Linked DNA regions of Synechococcus sp. PCC 7335. The protein of the gene in region 1 interacts with the protein of each later gene in a pairwise test. Links are inferred from orthologs where the notes say so. Each region holds a gene or a part of one and is shown on either strand. Other genes may lie near its edges.

Region 1 (9,453 bases):
ATATCTGTATAAGCAGACCCCGGCAATGCTGCATTCGATAGACGCCGGCGGTCTTATTGTGGGGACTAGCAACTACTGGTTAGAAAAGCTTGGATATCAAAGAGAAGAGGTTATCGGCCAACCTCTCATAGACTTTGTTGCGGATAGTTACAAGCACGAAGTCAGCGAAGGGCTTTCAACATTGATGAAAGATATGTCGGAGCGCGATCGCTTCTGTCAGTTCATCAAAAAAGATGGCACTTATCTAGATGTGTTGCTATCTACTACCGCTGAGGGCAACGAAGGCCCTTGTAGCGATGGCAGTACACTCGGCGTACTCGTAGATATCACAGAGCGTCGGCAAGCCCAAAAGAAGTTACATCGTAACAGTGCGCTCCTACGTGCCATTAATAATTTGCCGCCTACCGGCATCTTTGTATTAGACTGCGATACCAATGAAGCGCTGTTTGTAAATTCTGAATTCTATCGAATCTGGCAGCTAGAGCATTTGCAGCCAGAGGTGGCAAGTGGCAATATCAATGGGGAACAGCTATTGACGGAGTGTCTAAGCAGTATAGACCTTGGCAGATTTGTTGCAGATTCCACTGAAAATGACTTTACGAACGGCACTAAAACAATTGAGGACGAAGTACCGCTATTAGATGGGCGGACGTTGAGGCGGATCTATGGGCCTGTACAACAAGATAACGCTACTTTTGCCTACCTCTACATGTTTGAAGATATTACCGAACGTAAACAGGTGATACGAGAGCTAGCGCATGCGACCAAGGCTGCGGAAGCCGCGAATCAGGCCAAAAGCGAGTTTCTAGCAAATATGAGTCACGAACTTAGATCGCCTCTTAATTCCATACTAGGCTTTACTCATATTCTACGAGAGTCTAATCCAAATCTAGAGCAAGCAGAGAATCTAGATATCATCTATCGCAGCGGTGAACATCTACTCGCTTTAATTAATGATGTTCTAGACATCTCTAAGATCGAATCGGGACGAGTTGAGCTAAACAACACCCAGTTCGATCTGTATTGTCTACTAGATGAGCTTCAGCAGATGTTTAGTAGTGCAATAGATAGAAAGGGTCTACGGTTTCTGATGAGGCGATCGCCAAAGCTGCCTCGAACTGTTGTTAGCGATCACCTTAAGCTTAGACAGATCCTCATCAATTTGCTAAGTAATGCGCTCAAGTTCACAGCCGTCGGCACAATTACCCTATCTGTACACAGCCAGAACCAAGATGGTCAGAACCAACATAGTCAGAATCAATACGGCCAGAACCAACTCAACCATGCCTGTGAAAGCTTAGAGAAGCAAGACAATCCACAGACTACGACTACCAAACCACCTTCGACGCTACTGACCTTTTCAATCAGCGATACAGGGCCGGGCATTGCCGCTGCTGATCAGGCTCATCTATTTGAGGCTTTTGTTCAAACTCAATCTGGCCTGGACTCACCTGAGGGGACTGGACTAGGGTTAGCGATTTCGCACGAATATATTCAATTGCTAGGTGGTAATTTGACCGTTGACTCTCAGCTGGGTGAAGGCGCTACTTTTGCATTTAGTGTTCCTGTTGCCGTTGGCGATCACGCACTTAGCCTTCCTACTACAACTAAGCAGCCCTCAAGACGAGTGATTGGACTAGCTCCCGGACAGCCTGACTATAGGATATTGGTCGTAGATGATGTTGCTGTTAACCGTAAGCTGCTTTCCCATTTGTTGATGAATGTTGGATTTGAAGTGCGTGAAGCACAGAATGGCGAAGAGGCGATCGCTCGCTGGGAGTCGTGGCAACCCCATCTAATTTTGATGGATATGCGTATGCCTATCATGACTGGAGAGGAAGCTACAAGACGGATTAAGACACTAGAAAAAACTAGAATTAACCCCTACCATCAGACTCGAATTGTTGCGCTGACAGCAAACGCCTTTACAGAGGATCGAACCGCTGCGATTGCTTGTGGGTGCGATGACTTTATCAGTAAACCTATTCGAGCTAACGAAATCTTTGAGAAACTGAGTAACCAGCTAGATATTCGCTATCAGTACACCAACAGCCATCGTCAGTCAGTTTGTTGTGCCAGCGCTTGCACGAAGACGCTTTGTTGATACCTTTTGTTGATGCCTTCAAGACCTGACGAGACAACCCAACTCCAAGCTCTCTTTGCACTAAACAAATGACGCCATTCTCTCTCTATTCACTCAGCTGCCTGCGATAGCAGCGATTCCTCTCGTTAGAATAGAACAAGCTTTAGCAAAGTCTGCTGACCAAAAAGCCGTAAAGAATCAGTTGGCAGTCAATCCTAGCGGTTCTCTATTTTTGTCATATCTGGCTTTGTGATATTTGGTTTTGTGGTATCTGGGAGATATCGTCTTTGAGCCACTACCCCATAGCGTCGTTCACTTAGCTAGGGTACAGTTATCCGCCTAGAAGCCTTGCAAAGTCACAGATCAATTGACTTGCGTTCCTCGTAAGCTTACCGTCCCTTATGAGTATGCAGTCAAAAACGCTATATTCACTCTATTTTTCTCGTAACCCGATATCAAGATGCTGATAGCCCCAACCGGCACACCCTTTTCCTATCGATTACCTGAGACAGCAAAGATAGAAAGCTATCCGCATCCTTAATGGGTTTTGCACAAACCGAATCGGCTAGCGCTTCGCTCATTAAACGTCCTTTATTTGTACCTGCACTATTCGTTGTTAGCAATATGACGGGGATGTGCCAGGTCCTAGGATTGGATTTCAATAGACGAGAGAGATCGATGCCCGTTGTTTCTTTGTTTTGCCACAAGGTTCCTGGTAGATTGACATCCATCAGCACTAACTCAATGCTACCAGTCTCGCAGTACTTGAAAATATCTGCGGCCGTACGAGTTAGCTTGACTCTATACTGGCTGGACGCTTCTAACAAACGGGCCATACTGCGACCGAGCAGATAATCATCTTCAACCAACAAGATATTCACAAGCGAAAAGTCCCTTAAATCAGTCAGCGAACACAACCTTTACAGATTTGACGAACTCTAGAAAGGATCGTCTCTAAGTACTAGCTGTATGCTTTATACTGCCCATCCCGAGGGCACCGATAGTCATTATTATTACCTGTAGAGACTCTAATTACGGACACATCCATACACTTAAGGGATAGTCGTTTCGTCAGTTGCTTGATTATCTTCTCTTTGTAGGACAGCACTGATTCATCAGATAAGCGATCAAAGGCCCTAATTTCATATGGTGTGGGAGTTCGCTTATCCATCAAGCTTTACAGCACTTGGTGATGGTGCCAGCTTGCTTTTCTACTATGGACGAGCAGATATGGACGAGCAGATATGAACAAACGGCCTAAGGAAGGCCCGAAAAGAACAGCTTCAGTTTGCATATACTATTCTCTCCGATGAGAGAATAACTATAGACATCATTTCCCCAAACGACTTTTAAGATGACTAAAGCTCTCTAAAGCAGCTATTTTATATAGGCTGATCTCTTTCGTTTTCATCATGGCGAGTTCGAACACGCTACAGACTGTCACCCTTGGACCCAAAGGCCCAAAGGTCCCCGCGCTAGGGCTGGGCACTTGGGCCTGGGGTGACTCAATATTTTGGCAGTACGGTAGCGCTTATGGCATAGATGAAGTTCGAGCTGCCTTTAAGACTTCTTTGGCTGCAAATGTTAATTTCTTTGACACTGCTGAAGTCTACGGCCTCGGTAAGTCGGAAGAGCTGATTGGTCAATTTATCAAAGAGAGTAAAAAGCCTTCTCTAATTGCGACAAAATACATGCCTACGCCTTGGCGCTTCTCCGCTCAATCTGTTGCAGATGCCCTTAGTGCTAGTCTCAAACGACTCAAGCAGTCTTCCATCACGCTCTATCAGGTCCATTGGCCCTTTGATTTTTTCATGAGTCAAAAAACACTCATGAATGCTTTGGCAGATGAAGTAGAGCAAGGACGAATTCAAACGATTGGTGTTAGCAATTATTCTGCAAAGCAGATGCGCGAAGCTCATAGCTATCTAGCCCAAAGGGGTATCCCCTTGGCCGTTAATCAGGTTCAATATTCTTTGCTACACAGAAACATTGAAACAAATGGCATCTTGGAAGCGGCTCAGAACCTCGAGGTGACGATTCTAGCCTATAGCCCTCTGGCACAGGGCCTATTGACTGGCAAGTACACAGTAGACAGCGATCTTCGCCCAGCAGGCGCAAGAAAATTAGATCCTAAGTTCAGCCGGAAGGGATTACAGAAGATTGAACCCGTGCTAGCTGCGTTACAAGCAATTGGCAAGACCCATAACAAAACGCAAGTACAGGTCGCTCTCAACTGGCTAATCTGTAAAGGCAATGTTGTCCCAATTCCAGGTGCAAAAAATGCGAAACAGGCAGAACAAAATGCAGGCGCACTTGGTTGGTCAATGACAGAAGCCGAATGTGAACAGTTGAGTAATGTTTCTCTACCCTGGCTGAAGTAGCTCTAGCTCGTGACTTTACACATCACTTAAACCGTGACAGACGTTGCCGAATCGCTAAGTGTAGCTATCCTTCTAATCGCGATTTGATAAGTCCGATGCTCTATTAAGAAACTGCGTAAATTCGGGCTGAAATAGAAGCTTAACAGTGCCCGTCGGTCCGTTCCGGTGCTTTGTCAAGATGATTTCAGCGATGCCACGATCAGGCGTGTCAGGGTCGTAATACTCTTCGCGATACAGCATCATAATTAAATCTGCGTCCTGTTCGATTGCGCCACTTTCTCTTAGATCAGACATCATCGGGCGTTTGTTAGTTCGTGATTCTACGCTGCGACTGAGCTGAGAGAGCGCGATGATAGGAACGTTGAGTTCTCTAGCAAGTCCTTTGAGCGATCGCGTTATCTTCGACAATTCCTGCACCCGATTATCGCCGGAGCCTTCCATCAGCTGCAAGTAATCGATCAGAATGAGTCCTAATGCGCCACCTTGTTCCGCCTGCAATCGCCGTGCTTTCGATCGAATTTCAGTTACACCCACACCTGGCGTATCGTCGATGAAGATTGGTAGCTCAGAAAGCGTATTGATCGCATGGCCCATGGGTCCCCACTCATGCTGGGCAATCCGCCCGGTTCGCAATCGACCACTCTCAATTTTGGCTTCAGACGAAAGCAATCGATAGATCAACTGCTGCTTTGACATCTCTAAGCTGAAGATCGCAACTGGCTGCTTATGCGTATCGGCAATATTGCGAGCAACGTTGAGTACGAAGCTGGTTTTCCCCATCGCCGGACGAGCCGCAGTAATAATTAAGTCAGAACGTTGGAAGCCCTGAGTCATCGCGTCTAGGTCATAGAACCCGCAGGCCAAGCCGGGTAAGACCATGCCCAGCGATCGCTGCTCGATATCGGTAAACGTATCTGTAAGTATGTCGGATGTTTTGGTGAGTCCTTGGGTAGGGCGCTCTTGAGTAATGCCAAACAGCGTCTGCTCAGACAGATCGAGTACATCTTCTAGGGATGTTTCGGTCTCGTAGCCTAGCTGGATAATTTCTCCACCTGATCGAATGAGCTGGCGGCGAGTGTACTTATCCATTACCAGCTGAGCGTACTGGTCAATATTGGCCGCACTGATAGTGCGATCTACTAGCTGGGCTAATCGACTTTGCCCACCGACTTTTTCTAAAGCACCTTTGTCCTTTAGCCATGAGGCCACGCCCATCATATCTGTAGGCAATCCCCTCGCCTGTAAGTCTAGAGCAGCCTGGTAGATGCTGCGATGAGCACCGATATAGAACGCTTCAGGAGAGAGCAGTTCAGTCACGCGGCCAATCGCTTCGGGATCGATTAAGACACCACCTAAGATAGCTTCTTCAGCCTCAATATTTTGGGGTGGAAGGCGATCGGCGGCAGGCTTGAAGCGGGGTTCGGAAGCAACCATTAGAAGAGTGATAGGAGTGATGAGTGCTGAACGACAAGGTTGAGGGCGGTGCCCTATAGATTGCGCATTATAGGCTGGACTCTGGCAGACAAACGCTTATTTCTATTGAGGGTAGCTAGTCGAAGATAGGACTAGCTGTGTTATCTATCGCTCATACTTCATCCTTAAATATAAAAGGGTAGAGAACAACCACAGCTCTCTACCCTAATAAGTTAACGAATAGTACGTATGTTTGCTAATCGTTTGTAGTGAATGCTTAGTCAGGAGCCACACGTAAGTTGATAGTTGCAGTGACTTCGCTGTGTAGCTTGATATCCACCTTGTACTCACCAAGCTTATTGATATCAGGTAGCGTGATGTCGCGCTTATCGATTTCTTTACCTGCGTTGGCTTGAATAAGGTCAGCGACTTCGGCTGTGGTGACGGTACCAAAGATTGCATCATCTTCACCGACAGCTTTTTTGACGGTGAATAAGCCGATGGTGTTAAGTGCGACTTTGGTGGCTTCGGCTTCTTGCTTAATCGCCTCTAACCGGGCACGTTCACGCTCACGACGAATTTCAACCTGCTTGAGAACGCCAGGGGTTACACGGTACGCTAAGCTGCGTGGGATCAAGTAGTTACGGGCGTAGCCAGGTGCTACTTCTACCAGATCACCTGTGTTGCCTAGTTTGTCGATGTCCTGGCTGAGGACCAGCTGAGTTCTTTTTTTCGCCATTGCCTTTAATATTACTTTCCATCGCAGCGCAGCTTTCTAGTGTAGGCAACTTGGGTCAAAGGTGCAACCATCGAAGATTTCTAACTAGAAACGATCTTTAAGCTTACGGATATGCGCGAAGACGGTGATGGGATCTTGGCTGTTGGCCACTGACTGAAGCTCAGGGCTATTCCAGCGGAGGAAGGGATTGGTGGCTTTTTCAGTGGAGAGTAGTGAGGGAATGGTGGGCTGGTTTTGCTGACGGGCGGTGGTGACAGAGGCCAGGCGCGATCGCAATTCCTCATTCTTTCCTTCAACGGTAATCGCAAACTTCAGATTACTCAGCGTGTATTCGTGGCCGCACCAGACATGGGTGGTGTCTGGCAGGTTACGCAGCTTGGCTAAAGAAGTTGCCATCTGAGTAGGCGTTCCTTCAAATAGCCGTCCACAGCCACCTGCGAACAGCGTGTCCCCACAGAACAGGTCACCGGGTTCATTAGCCTTGATGGGTAGAAAGTAGTAAGCGATGTGTCCTCGGGTGTGACCTGGAACGAAGATGACTCGGCCAGTGCGATCAGCAAAAGAGACGCGATCGCCCTCGCCTAGAAAATGCCTTTGCCCGGGAATGCGCCCCTGATCTTGCGCGCCACCATATACTTCGGCCTTTGGAAAGCGGTCTAACAGCTCACGATTGCCGCCCACGTGATCGTTGTGGTGATGCGTATTGAAGATAGTGATTAAGGTTGCGCCGAGTTCGTCTAGCTTTTGCAGGACTGGAGGGGCATCGGCTGGATCGACGACAGCAGCGGTGTTATCAGCTGGATTATGCAGAACGAAGATGTAGTTATCTGAGCGGGCGGGTAGGCGATAGATTTTCATCTTGAGTAGTGCATCAACATGGAGACGTGAGGTTGATTCTAGTTGAATTGCGCTGATTTTTTTATCTTGCCTAGGTGCAAATATTTTGCCATGGTACATCTCACGCCAATCAAGCTACTTGCCTGGACCTAACCCCTGAGCGTGACCTACCCGATAGCTGCAATTGCCTCGTGGATAATGAGCTGCAGCTACTGATGATGAAATAAGTGACGTCGTCTAGAGAGCTAAATTTGCGTAGCGTAAGACCAAAAAAGCGCTTGATAAAACGTTTGCAATAGCGTCTTACCAAGCGCTTCTATACCTAGGCCATACTCAAGCCATATTGGAGCAGCCTATAGTCCAGCACTGCAATGTGCGGCACCCTGATCTACACAGTCGTAAAGTCGGCACTGGTCAACGCGGTTGCTGATAAACCATTCAAAGTAGCCAGCACTTCTTCACCGAAGCGAATTCCGTCCGTCGCTAACGTTAGTTGATCGAAGCTCAAATCATCGGCTAGGCCAATCAGATCTTGACCCGCATCGAAGTCCATGATCAGGTCAGTGCCTTCGCCCGCTGCTAGGACGAAGGTATCTGCGCCACTGCTGCTGTTGTCATCGCCAAAGATCTGATCATTGCCGGGACCACCGTAGAGCAGATCGTCGCCTGCATCGCCGTAGAGGATATCGTCGCCCTCCTCGCCAAAGAGCTGGTCATTGCCGCCTTTTCCGCCAATGCGATCATTACCTGTGCCGCCAAAGAGGATATCGTCGCCGCCAACCGTGCCGCCAGCGCTACGGCTGTTGTTGTCGCCGCGCAGCACGTCGTCGCCATCATTACCCTCGATGATGTCGTTTCCGAGTCCACCAGCGATCAGGTCGTTGCCGCCTAGCCCAGTCAATGTTTCATTGACCTTGGTGCCAACTAGCTCATCATCATCACCAGTGCCACGTAGCCGAGTTACCGCTACCTCTTCAGGCGCTATGCCAAACAGGGTTTGGTACATCAAGCGATACATATCGGTGTTGTCTGCTGTGGCTGGCAAGTCTTCTGCGTTAAGACCGTACGCCTTGGAGACAATGCCGCCATTAACATCCGTGAGGCTAGCCCAGGCAACCCCAAAGTCGAAGATATCACCGTCTGCGTCGGGAGCACCTGTCACGAATGGCTCGAAGTTACCGTTGTTGCTGCCGTCCATGTCGTCGAGCTGAACCAGGGTACCGTCTGCGCCAGCGCCAAAGGCCTGGGTTTCGGCCTGTGTTCGAATAGTGAAGTCAGATTCTGGTTCAGTGAGTCCGAAGGTGCCTGCGCCGATGGGGGTGTCGTCAACTTCTAGACCGCCTGCGTCGGAGTCGGCTGCCGTTAGTACTAGTGTGTTAGGGTCAACGTTATCGACAAAGTCAAGGGCATGACCAATAGCTTCGTCCGCTCGTAGCGCCGCTTCGATGGTCCCTGCCGCGTTGTTGTTATTGCCAAAGTTGTCCGTGGCTTCCTCTTCTAGTACCAGCATGAACCCATCAGGGTCGCTGTCTAGAATGGGTAGTGCCACCTCCGTCATCTCGGCCACAGTAGGCGGATTAGGATTAAGAGGAGGCTGACCGTAGAAGATCAAATCATCGTCTTCGTCAACGAGACCTTGAGCCCGCAGGTTATCTTCGAAGGTGTCGTTGTAAGTGTCTTCTGCTGCGAAGATCCCTAGCAAACGGTCAGTCGCATCGGTGTCGACTGCCATTAGCTCTTCGCGGTTATACACAATTGTGTAGCCCGCTGCTTCGGCTTCTTCAATTAGGTTGCGACCGTCTTTACGCGTGCCCTCTTCGCCAAAGCGACCGACCGAGCCGATAGGTAGGTAGTCAGTTTCGCCTGCACCTAGGATGACTTCGGCGCGCGAGTCGAGAATCTCGGCGGTAATTTCTTCGGTTGCTCCCCGGTTGTCCGCATCAGCAAGAAAGACGCCAGTTCCGGGCTCAGCAATAAAGCCAGAGTTGATGATGCCAACG
Region 2 (9,396 bases), 110 kb from region 1 along the record:
AGAGAAGTTCTGCTGATGTTGATCTTCGCAGCAGCTTTTCTTGGCTAGATGCAACGATTTGGAGTGCTAGCGCTGCGATCCTACGAGTTTTCCTCAACGCGCTTATTCTTAACTATCCGAGTTTCCAGGTGCCGCTGTTGCTGGTGATCGTTTGCACTATCGCTTATTTAATCTACCGTGCTGTTCTTTCACAGTCCAAAACTATGCATGCAACCTTTCGCGCTGGTGCAGTGCTTCTAGGTTTGTTCCTAGGCAGCGTCCTATAAACTCGCTTCTTTTCAAGAGAAATCTTTCGCTCTTTAGGAATCACAGCAGGAGTCACAACCGTGGTACAGTCCCCGCCAACCAAAAAAACATCCGCAGCTGGCTTCAAACCGATTATCGCTGGTGGATTAATCATTTCCTTATTTAGTTTGCTCACAGATTTCAACGATATTAAGACTCTTATCCGTAGTCCAATGGACTTCATTCCAACAATAGGTTCAAAATCAGCTACTGAGAAACTTTCGACCGTTTGTACAGGGGAAGTTATAGACTCTGCGCAGCTCTCTAGGCAGCAACTTGCCGAGCTTCTAACTATTCCAGAACGAGAAAGTATGCAACGTATCCATGAGGTAGTTGAGCAGCCATACTGTCAGCTAACTCCCATAAATGTTCGTGCTGGTGTTGAGGCAAAAAGAGAAGCTTACCCACTTGCATTTGCACCAGATAAAGCGCTTATCATCTTGTACGAAGATGGTGAATATGCAGGTTATGATTTCAAGCTTTGAGTAATTTTCTTGTTCTTTTATCTCTTGCTTACTGACTAACCATGAAAGTTATTTGGCTTTTTTATGTTCTGTTCTTTAGTAGCCTCATAGCATTAGGCTGCGATGCCTCCACTACTCCAGAATCTCGTAGTATCACTTTACAGCAACAGTGGACCTTGAATCCAGGCGACGAAATTGCTGGAAATCTAGTCACCGGTAGTCTAGGTGACATATCCCTGTACTTGGAAGGTCGAAAGGTTAAAGCACCTTTTGACGGTGACTTAGAACTCAGCGAATCAGACGATTGTACGCTGTATTCAACGCCAGAAATCCCAGCGTACCTATTTCGGTTCTGTGGATTAAGTGATGTGAGCTATGGTTCAGTGAAAGCTGGAAAGGTAATTGGAAAAGGCCAGTACCTTAGCTTCGCTACTCTTCGACGACAGCCCGATGGCACATGGATCATTGTTGAGCCAGCTAGAACTGTTCTAGAACAAGCTTTCGAACCATAGAACATAGCCTGACATCCTCAAAAGAACAGAGCTAGCACTCGTTGTCTATTGTTCACTGTTTGTTGTAAATGTTTTTTCTTTTCACAACTGTGTGGATTCAAAGATGCTGAAATTTCCCAATCTATTCGTTCTTACCCTATTGCCCTCCCTATTGGGCTGGACTAGCCTATATAGATCTGCTCAAGCTGCACAGACTAAGCTAGGTATGGCTTTCGAACTATCACAACTCGATTCTCACGCTATCAACTCTCAAGCTATTAAAGCCCTCCCAAACAAAGTAAGACCAGCCGCAAAAAATCCTCACCACCGGGTCAACACTACCAGCGCTTCGATAGAAAGCTACGAACCTGTCCCTGTTCCAAACGTACCCATTCCGATTGAATCTGACACACTAGGGTACGCTCAAGAACTCCTTCCACCTTTTCCTCCCAAACTGACTAATGATAATACTGACCGTTTAAAGCCTGAACACATCGAAACCAAGCCTATTAAGCCCGAACCAGAGCAGCTACCTCATGCCAAAGCAAACGACATCGGACTTCGTTTTTCCAATAGCAGGATTGCGATCAAAGAAAACAATAAATCTGGGACTAACTCTTCAACTTCAGCACTTTCTCCACTAGAAAACGCTGACACAGCCACTATAGCTTCCCGGACTGTTACGTCAGACTCTGTTAATTCTAGGAGCTTCAGTTCAAATCCAGTTTCTTTAAAAGAGGTAAAACTCTCATTTGAACCAACCAATTTAGATAGTGTATCAAGGACATCAGCCATAAAGACAGCACTCACTAAGTCCTCAGCCTCTGGGAGTATACCTTTCGATCCGCCACCTGATATCAAGGCGACTTCCTTAGACGGGACTACTCTCGACGACTGGATATTTCTCGACGGCAGTAACTCCCTCGTAGCTCGCACCGTCGGTAGCGCGGAAGGAACCCGACATTGGAGTGGCGATCGCACTAACGCTTACTACGGTCATATTGACCCTGGCAATGGTGTGTGGAACCTAGGTACGTTCTCATATCAACATGGTGCCAACAGCCCAGAAGAGGCTGATAGAAAACAGCTTCAGCGCCTCAAACGACAGAGCTATCAGATAGAGGAACAGGCAACACGATTGGGCATACAACTATCTCTAGAAGAAAAGCTAAATGCCTTGGATTTGGCAAATCAAGCGCCCTTAGCTGCCTTAGATAAAGGCGGCTATATAGAGCGGCTTGCCCAAGCTCGTCGACTCAAAATGAAAGGAGAAGAGGCCATCCTTTGGGCGCGAACCTATGCCTATCACGACCCTCATACTCGCAATTGGAACGCGCCTGGATTAGGGAATAATGTCCGTAGCATCAGCCGAGACCAAGAGAGGCGTATCTCCGCTGTCTCCAAGGCTCTGAAGGCTTTCTCTCCAAACGAGAAAGCACATAAGTTGGTAGTACCACTCCCCAAAGAACCTGCTTCGAAAGGACAGTCTGCTAGGAATAATGTTCCATCCGTCGTATTTAGCCCTACCCCAGAACTTATGCCTATCACACAGGGAAAGAGAGCTGCAGTCAGTAACGTTAACTCTTCAAACACTAAAGTAGCGACGAGTCTAAAACTACCGGATATTTCACTGGCTAACTCATCGACTGACGAATCAGAGCTCTTTAGCTTAGATGCGAACCAGAAAGACGTGGCTCCTGAGGATTTAGACATTATCGAACCCCAATCAGTCGCATCAACTAGTAACCTAGATGACCTAAAGACACTAGCGAGCAGCAAGACTGCTCAACATCGCCTTGAAAAACTGCAAAGAGGTACGCTCCCACGCGAAGGAGCAGACGAACAAAACAAAGCCACCAAAGGACTTCCAATATACAGAATAGAGAATAGGATTTTGCCCTAGTAGAAGATACTTAGTGCAGTGCAAACATCTACTCTGTCATTTTTAGCCAATCTTTAGTCAGTGTGGTTAAGTACAGTCATACTGAGCAAATCCAGCTCTAGTCTATAAGTCTGTCAATTCTTGAAGGTATTATTCCTCCCTCGCCACAGCTTTGGTTTAGGTTTGCTCTAACACTGATCACAGCTCGATAGACAGTTGTTGGTTCTTCAGGCTAAAGTGGAAGTGACTACGTTTTAGTGGGGAGACACCTAAACACTACCATGCACACTTTTAGTGATCTTCCAGCATCCATAGAATCCTTAGACGAAGCGATTAAAAGATGTCAGGAGTTAGGCATGCGACTGAGTCGACAAAGACGTTACATCCTGGAGTTGCTGTGGGAGGATAAGAACCACCTTTCTGCCAGAGAGATCTATGACCGCCTTAACCAACAGGGTAGAGAAATTGGTCATACATCAGTGTATCAAAATCTAGAGGCCCTATCAGAGAAGGGGATCATTGAGTGCGTAGAACGCTCTGAGGGCAGATTATACGGTCACAGCAACTCATCTCATAGCCATGTAAACTGCATCGATACGCAAAGGATCATTGATATCAATGTTGAGTTACCTGAAGAAATACTAGCGTACGTAGAAGCTGAGACCGGCGTAAAAGTATCAGACTACAGAATAGAGTTTTTTGGTACTAACGCTTGAATGAAGGTCTTTGCCAAGAGGTCTTCGTTAGTAGAATCAATCCGTCTCAACGACCTATCTCAACTACGGATCTGCACAGGCATAACTAGGTAGGTGATTTTCGTTCCTCCTAACGGTTTTAAAACGGACGGACTAGTTGCTGTATTGCACTGAACCTGAATCTCAGAGGTAGGCAAAGCCTTTAATCCTTCTAGTAGGTAGCGAACGTTGAAGGCGATGTCTAGGTCGTCACCCGTCACTTGAGCCGGGAGGTTCTCTAACCCACTACCTACTTCCTGAGCCTCGACAGAAAGAGCTAGCGACTGCTGCGTATTGCTAATCGTTAGCTTGACAATATTATTCCGTTGATCGGCTATCACCCCAATTCGCTCTAGAGATGAGACAAACTGCTTTCTATCTAGCGTTAGCTGTCGCTCGAACTGCTTTGGAATAAGCTGATTGTAGTTAGGATACTGACCGTCTAGCAGACGTGTCGTAATTCGCTGACGACCTAAGTCAAACACAACTTGAGTCTCATCTAGCTTGAGAGCAACGGGTTCACTACTAGGATAGGCTTGAAGGATACGCTCTAGCTCTCTGAGCGCTTTCCCAGGAATGGTCACATTCATTTCTAGATCAGGCGTAGACGTGCCCGTTTCATCAATCGTGTTGACCACAGCTAAACGATGACCATCCGTCGCAGCAAACTCTAGACTTTCGTCCATGGCGGTTAGATGGACACCAGTTAGGACTTGCTTAGTCTCATCGCTGCTGGTAGCAAAAAGGGCACCGCGCAGACCTTCAACTAAGGCATCGGCCGATATTTTGACAGTGTCTGTCGACTCGATCTCAGGAAGATTAGGATAGTCCTCTGCACTAAGGCCACGAACCTGATATCGACCGGCTGAACACGATAGTGTAACCACAGGTTCATCGTTGTCTTCACTAATGTCAATATCTTCGTTGGGTAGACGAGAAACAATGTCACCTAGAAGCTTAGCTGGAAGTGTTGTCGTCCCACTTTCATCAACCTGAGCAGCGAAGGTAGTCTGTATCCCTAAGGTTTCATCAAATCCCACTAGGGTGACTGTTTGAGCGGCTGCATCGGCAGTCACCAAGACATTACCGAGGACAGGTTTACTAGGGCGAGTGGGGACCGCTCGGCTAACCAGAGAAAATTGGGAATTGAATTCGGTTTGCGCGCAGCTGAACTTCATCGCTTGGTGTTTATGGAAAGAAAGGGCAATTACTAATAGGGGAATCAGGGTTTGAAGATGACCAATACTATCACCCTATTTGCCCAGTGTAATAGTTCAGGGCACTAGAGAGGCAAGCGGTTGTTTTGAGCATTACAGTTGCTCTTTTCCTTCTTAGATCTCTTTAGATCATAATTTTAAATAGTCGTAGTAGAGGCTGTGGAAAGCTGGAATAACTTCGACACTACCAAGCTATGCAAACGTTTGACACTAATATCCCTTGTGGAAAACCTGTGGAAAACAGAAGATGTTTTCCACAGGCCTTGCAGTGAATGGACTCTTTTCCACAGACGCGCTAAAGTTCTATACATTCTTTCCACAGGTTTTCCACAGGAATATAAGAGTTTTCCACAGGCACGTCCTGAGTACAAGTAATCTTTCTTAACACTTGCACTTCAAGGCAACCTGCCTAATTTTTAAGTTTCTAGCATCGGAAAAAGCGTTCAGATCACCTAAGCAGAGACTCTGAACGCTTTAAGACTTAGATAGTTGCGCTGTACTTTATCAGGCGGTGTCTAGTCAGCTAGGTGGTTAGCTATTGGAAGCCAAAGTGATGCGATCGCTGACTTCTCGAACAGTTTGGGCCAGATTCAAATCCTGTTTGATTAACTGTGCGATCTTGTCACAGCTATACATCACCGTCGTATGGTCCTTTCCGCCAAACTGATCGCCAATCTTTGGCAAGCTCAGGTCAGTATGCTTACGCATTAGATACATACCCACTTGTCTGGCTTGACTGATCTCACGCTTACGAGAGTTACTTTTAAGATCGTCTAATGAAATTTTGAAAGCGTCTGAAACGGCCTTTATTACTGATTTAGGCGAGGAGTCTACACGCTCAACTGGCGGATTGAGTACCGGCACCAAGTTTTCTACCGTCATCGGCAGACCAGAGATTGAGGTATAGGCGATCGCCCTAGTCAGTGCGCCCTCTAGCTCTCTAATATTTGTTACGTACGACGAAGCAATATATTCAGTGACGTCGCGAGCAATCGATACCTGCTCATACTCAGCCTTCTTTTGCAGAATTGCCATGCGCGTCTCAAAGTCGGGAGATTGAATATCTGCTATCAACCCCATAGAGAATCTAGAGCATAGTCGGTCTTGTAACCTTGGAATCTGATTGGGGGGACGATCAGAAGCTAATACAATCTGCTTACCTGCTTCATGCAGCGTATTAAAGGTATGGAAAAATTCCTCCTGAGTGTACTCTTTACCTTCAATAAACTGAATGTCATCAACTAAAATGACATCAACCTCTCGATACTGTTCACGAAAGCGCTGCATCGTATCGCGGCGGATAGACGCAATGAGATCATTGGTAAAAGTTTCTGTAGAGACATAGGCAACCTTTGCTTGCTGATTGCTCTCTATGCGGTAGTGCCCAATCGCCTGCATCAAATGGGTCTTGCCTAGACCAACCCCCCCGCACAAAAATAAAGGATTAAACTCTCGACCAGGTGATTCGGCTACAGCTAGAGCCGCCGCATGAGCCATGCGGTTATTAGCACCCACTACAAAACGTGAGAAAATAGCTTTTGGGTTGAGAGCAGAAGAACTCTGATTAGTCTTTGACGAAGCCTTTCCTCTCGTATCAGCACTAGCTGCAGGTAAAGAATCGTTTGCTGCCTCCGAGGGGCTTAACGGCTTTTCTGTGTCATCTCTATCTTTGACAGTGACAGTAACATTGATCGTATGGCCCAGCACTTCTGCTGCCGCAGTAGAAATTTGGGTTAGGTAGTGCTTTTGCAGCCAGTTGCGAGCAAATGGATTGTCCGTCAGAAGTACCAGCTGATCATTCGAAAGAGTTTGAACTTTGGTCGGCTTTATCCAGGTCTCGAAGGTCGGTGGGCTAAGCTGCAAAGCTAGCTTCTCTAGAACTTGATTCCAAATGTCTTCTTTGATGACGGCCACAGGTCCACCTCTAGCATTTTGGGATGGGAGTCGGGTAAGTCTGCTGTGAATAATGGTGTACCGACACAAACTGCGTCAGTCCCTGATCAAAGATTAGGTGAGCTTACCTTAGTTTGAATAAAGCTGTTTTATGGGATAGGTTGATCGAGCTGATGCCTCAGCTACGTCTTTGCACAAGCAGTAGACTAGAGATGCCTTACGCTTCTTGCGCTTAGAGTGTTCATATCTACAGACGCTTGAGGGTGACGTTTTTGAGGAGCTTATAGCGTACTAGATATAGCATCCTAAAGTAGTCCAATATCCATAGATAGTATGGGAATCAACTTATTATCAGATACGAGAATGCCTGATTGGCTAAAGGTTCTAAGGACTTTTTAAACTTTTGAGAAAGCGTCTGAATATTTATAAAAATCATAGGAAAGCTTTTACTAGGACAAGTGCGATCGCGCTATTTCTACCTTCCGTTCGTTTGTATTCAAACTGGTGATGGTTAAACTGGCACTGTATAAGACTACAGATACTAAGCAATTCTGTTAGAACGAAAACTGGGTAGTCATAATTATTTAGAACTGGATCTAAACTGGACATGAAGCAGCCTGAAAGAGAACAAAGTGAAAGCGTAATCGCATCAACCGATTCTGGTGATATTCAAGCTAGTCGAGCTATTTCGGCTAGTCGGGCTCACTTGCGTTTTTGGTTCAAAAAGGCGCTGGCATATGGCCTTGTTACTGCTGCTAGTGCCGGTACTGTGCTGCTGCTCAATCGAGAGATAACGCCTACTGCTGCTACCACTCAACTGGCTCGCTATGAAGAGGCACAGTTTTCTGACTCTGCTAACCCGAGCGCAACCTTGGCCCAGTCCGAGACATTGGCCCAGTCCGAGACATTGATCGGACAAAGTGGAACAGGTACGCAGAGGCTGATTGGTAGTGCCAACTTCATTGCTGATGCGGTAGATCGAACAGGTCCTGCAGTTGTACGGATCAACTCAGCTCGAACGGTTACGAATCGCCTACCTGCTGGTTTTGATGACCCCTTTTTTCGTGAGTTCTTTGGTGATGTCGGTCCACGCTCACGGGTAGAAAGAGGGACGGGATCAGGCTTTATCTTAGATGGGAACGGTACGATTGTGACCAACGCTCACGTTGTCGAAGGCGCCGACGAAGTGATGGTAGCCTTGAAGGATGGTCGGGAGCTACGCGGTGAAGTGATCGGCGAAGATTCGCTGACGGATCTAGCCGTTATCAAAGTCGATGCTAGAGACTTACCCACTGTGACGCTAGGCGATTCAGACGCCCTTCGTCCAGGTGAGTGGGCGATCGCCATCGGCAATCCTCTTGGTCTAGACAACACAGTTACAGCCGGAATCATCAGTGCGACCGGGCGGACCAGTGCTCAAATTCGCGTACCCGATAAGCGGGTGCAGTTCATTCAAACCGATGCGGCTATTAATCCAGGTAACTCGGGTGGCCCGTTGCTAAACGAGCGCGGCGAAGTCATTGGCGTTAACACCGCTATCATTGGCAATGCACAAGGTTTAGGCTTTGCTATTCCAATCAACCAAGCCAGACAAATTGCGACCCAGCTTGTGACCGACGGCCGCGTAGATCATCCTTACCTAGGCATTCAGATGCTCACATTAACGCCAGAGCTTAAAGCAGAGCTTGATACTAACCAGGAGTTCAATGCGCCGCTGCAGACTGATTCTGGCGTTGTGATTGCGGCTACTGTACAAGGATCTCCGGCTGCTCGGTCGGGCTTGCGTAAGGGAGATGTGATTCAGAAAATGAATGGCCAAACCATTACTGAAGCGAATGAGGTGCAGCAGATTGTATCAGAAACGGCTCTAGGAGAAGCGATCAAACTCACGCTTAATCGCAATGGCCAAACCCTTACCTTAGATGTACGACCCGGTCCTTATCCGGTTCAAACGGGTCGCTCGTAGGATTTCTACCAGGTCGATTAAGTACTCAAATCAATGGTAGCGTCTACTTTGGCTATAGCTAAGTTCTTCTATGCATGAGGCTTTTTGATGACTAAGATCTTGAAGATTGCAGAGCTAGGAGATCCAGTATTGCGATCGCCTGCTGACAAAGTCTGCGACGTCCATACGCCCGCTGTTCAAACGCTGATCGATCAGTTGATATCGCTCACCCTTGAAAGAAATGGTGTCGGTATTGCCGCGCCTCAAGTTTCACATAGCTTGCAGCTATTCATCGTCGCTTCACGCCCAAACCTCCGATATCTTCATGCTCCGAAGATGGATCCTACTGCGATGATCAACCCTCAGATTCTTCACTACTCTGATGCAGTCACCGCAGGGTGGGAAGGCTGTCTGAGCGTTCCAGGTATGCGAGGACTAGTGAAGCGCTCGAAAGAAATCGAGGTGTCGTACACCGATCGCTACGG

What was found.
Region 2: the proteins of dnaB (region 1) and dnaA interact in binary tests that used the Escherichia coli proteins (3 or more experiments, as listed by UniProt). The link is inferred for Synechococcus sp. PCC 7335 from one-to-one orthologs.

The regions. Positions count from the first base shown.
Region 1 is NZ_DS989904.1:1,006,182-1,015,634, reverse strand. The notes cover bases 3,718-6,715. They hold dnaB (replicative DNA helicase), read right to left. Parts: upstream 5,899-6,715; coding sequence 4,537-5,898; downstream 3,718-4,536. Other genes in these bases: gloB (hydroxyacylglutathione hydrolase), read right to left, coding at 6,701-6,715; rplI (50S ribosomal protein L9), read right to left, coding at 6,155-6,616; S7335_RS04545 (aldo/keto reductase), read left to right, coding at 3,718-4,464. Outside these bases: S7335_RS25705 (PAS domain S-box protein), read left to right, coding at 1-2,104; S7335_RS04550 (response regulator), read right to left, coding at 2,539-2,964; more of S7335_RS04545, read left to right, coding at 3,496-3,717; more of gloB, read right to left, coding at 6,716-7,474; S7335_RS04525 (alkaline phosphatase), read right to left, coding at 7,842-9,453. UniProt on the Escherichia coli protein: The main replicative DNA helicase, it participates in initiation and elongation during chromosome replication. Travels ahead of the DNA replisome, separating dsDNA into templates for DNA synthesis.
Region 2 is NZ_DS989904.1:1,118,122-1,127,517, reverse strand. The notes cover bases 4,797-7,737. They hold dnaA (chromosomal replication initiator protein DnaA), read right to left. Parts: upstream 6,988-7,737; coding sequence 5,605-6,987; downstream 4,797-5,604. Other genes in these bases: S7335_RS05020 (HhoA/HhoB/HtrA family serine endopeptidase), read left to right, coding at 7,574-7,737; dnaN (DNA polymerase III subunit beta), read right to left, coding at 4,797-5,034. Also shown: S7335_RS05055 (hypothetical protein), read left to right, coding at 1-266; S7335_RS05050 (hypothetical protein), read left to right, coding at 327-770; S7335_RS05045 (hypothetical protein), read left to right, coding at 812-1,261; S7335_RS05040 (hypothetical protein), read left to right, coding at 1,365-3,143; S7335_RS05035 (Fur family transcriptional regulator), read left to right, coding at 3,479-3,838; more of dnaN, read right to left, coding at 3,898-4,796; more of S7335_RS05020, read left to right, coding at 7,738-8,932; def (peptide deformylase), read left to right, coding at 9,020-9,396. UniProt on the Escherichia coli protein: Plays an essential in the initiation and regulation of chromosomal replication. Binds in an ATP-dependent fashion to the origin of replication (oriC) to initiate formation of the DNA replication initiation complex once per cell cycle.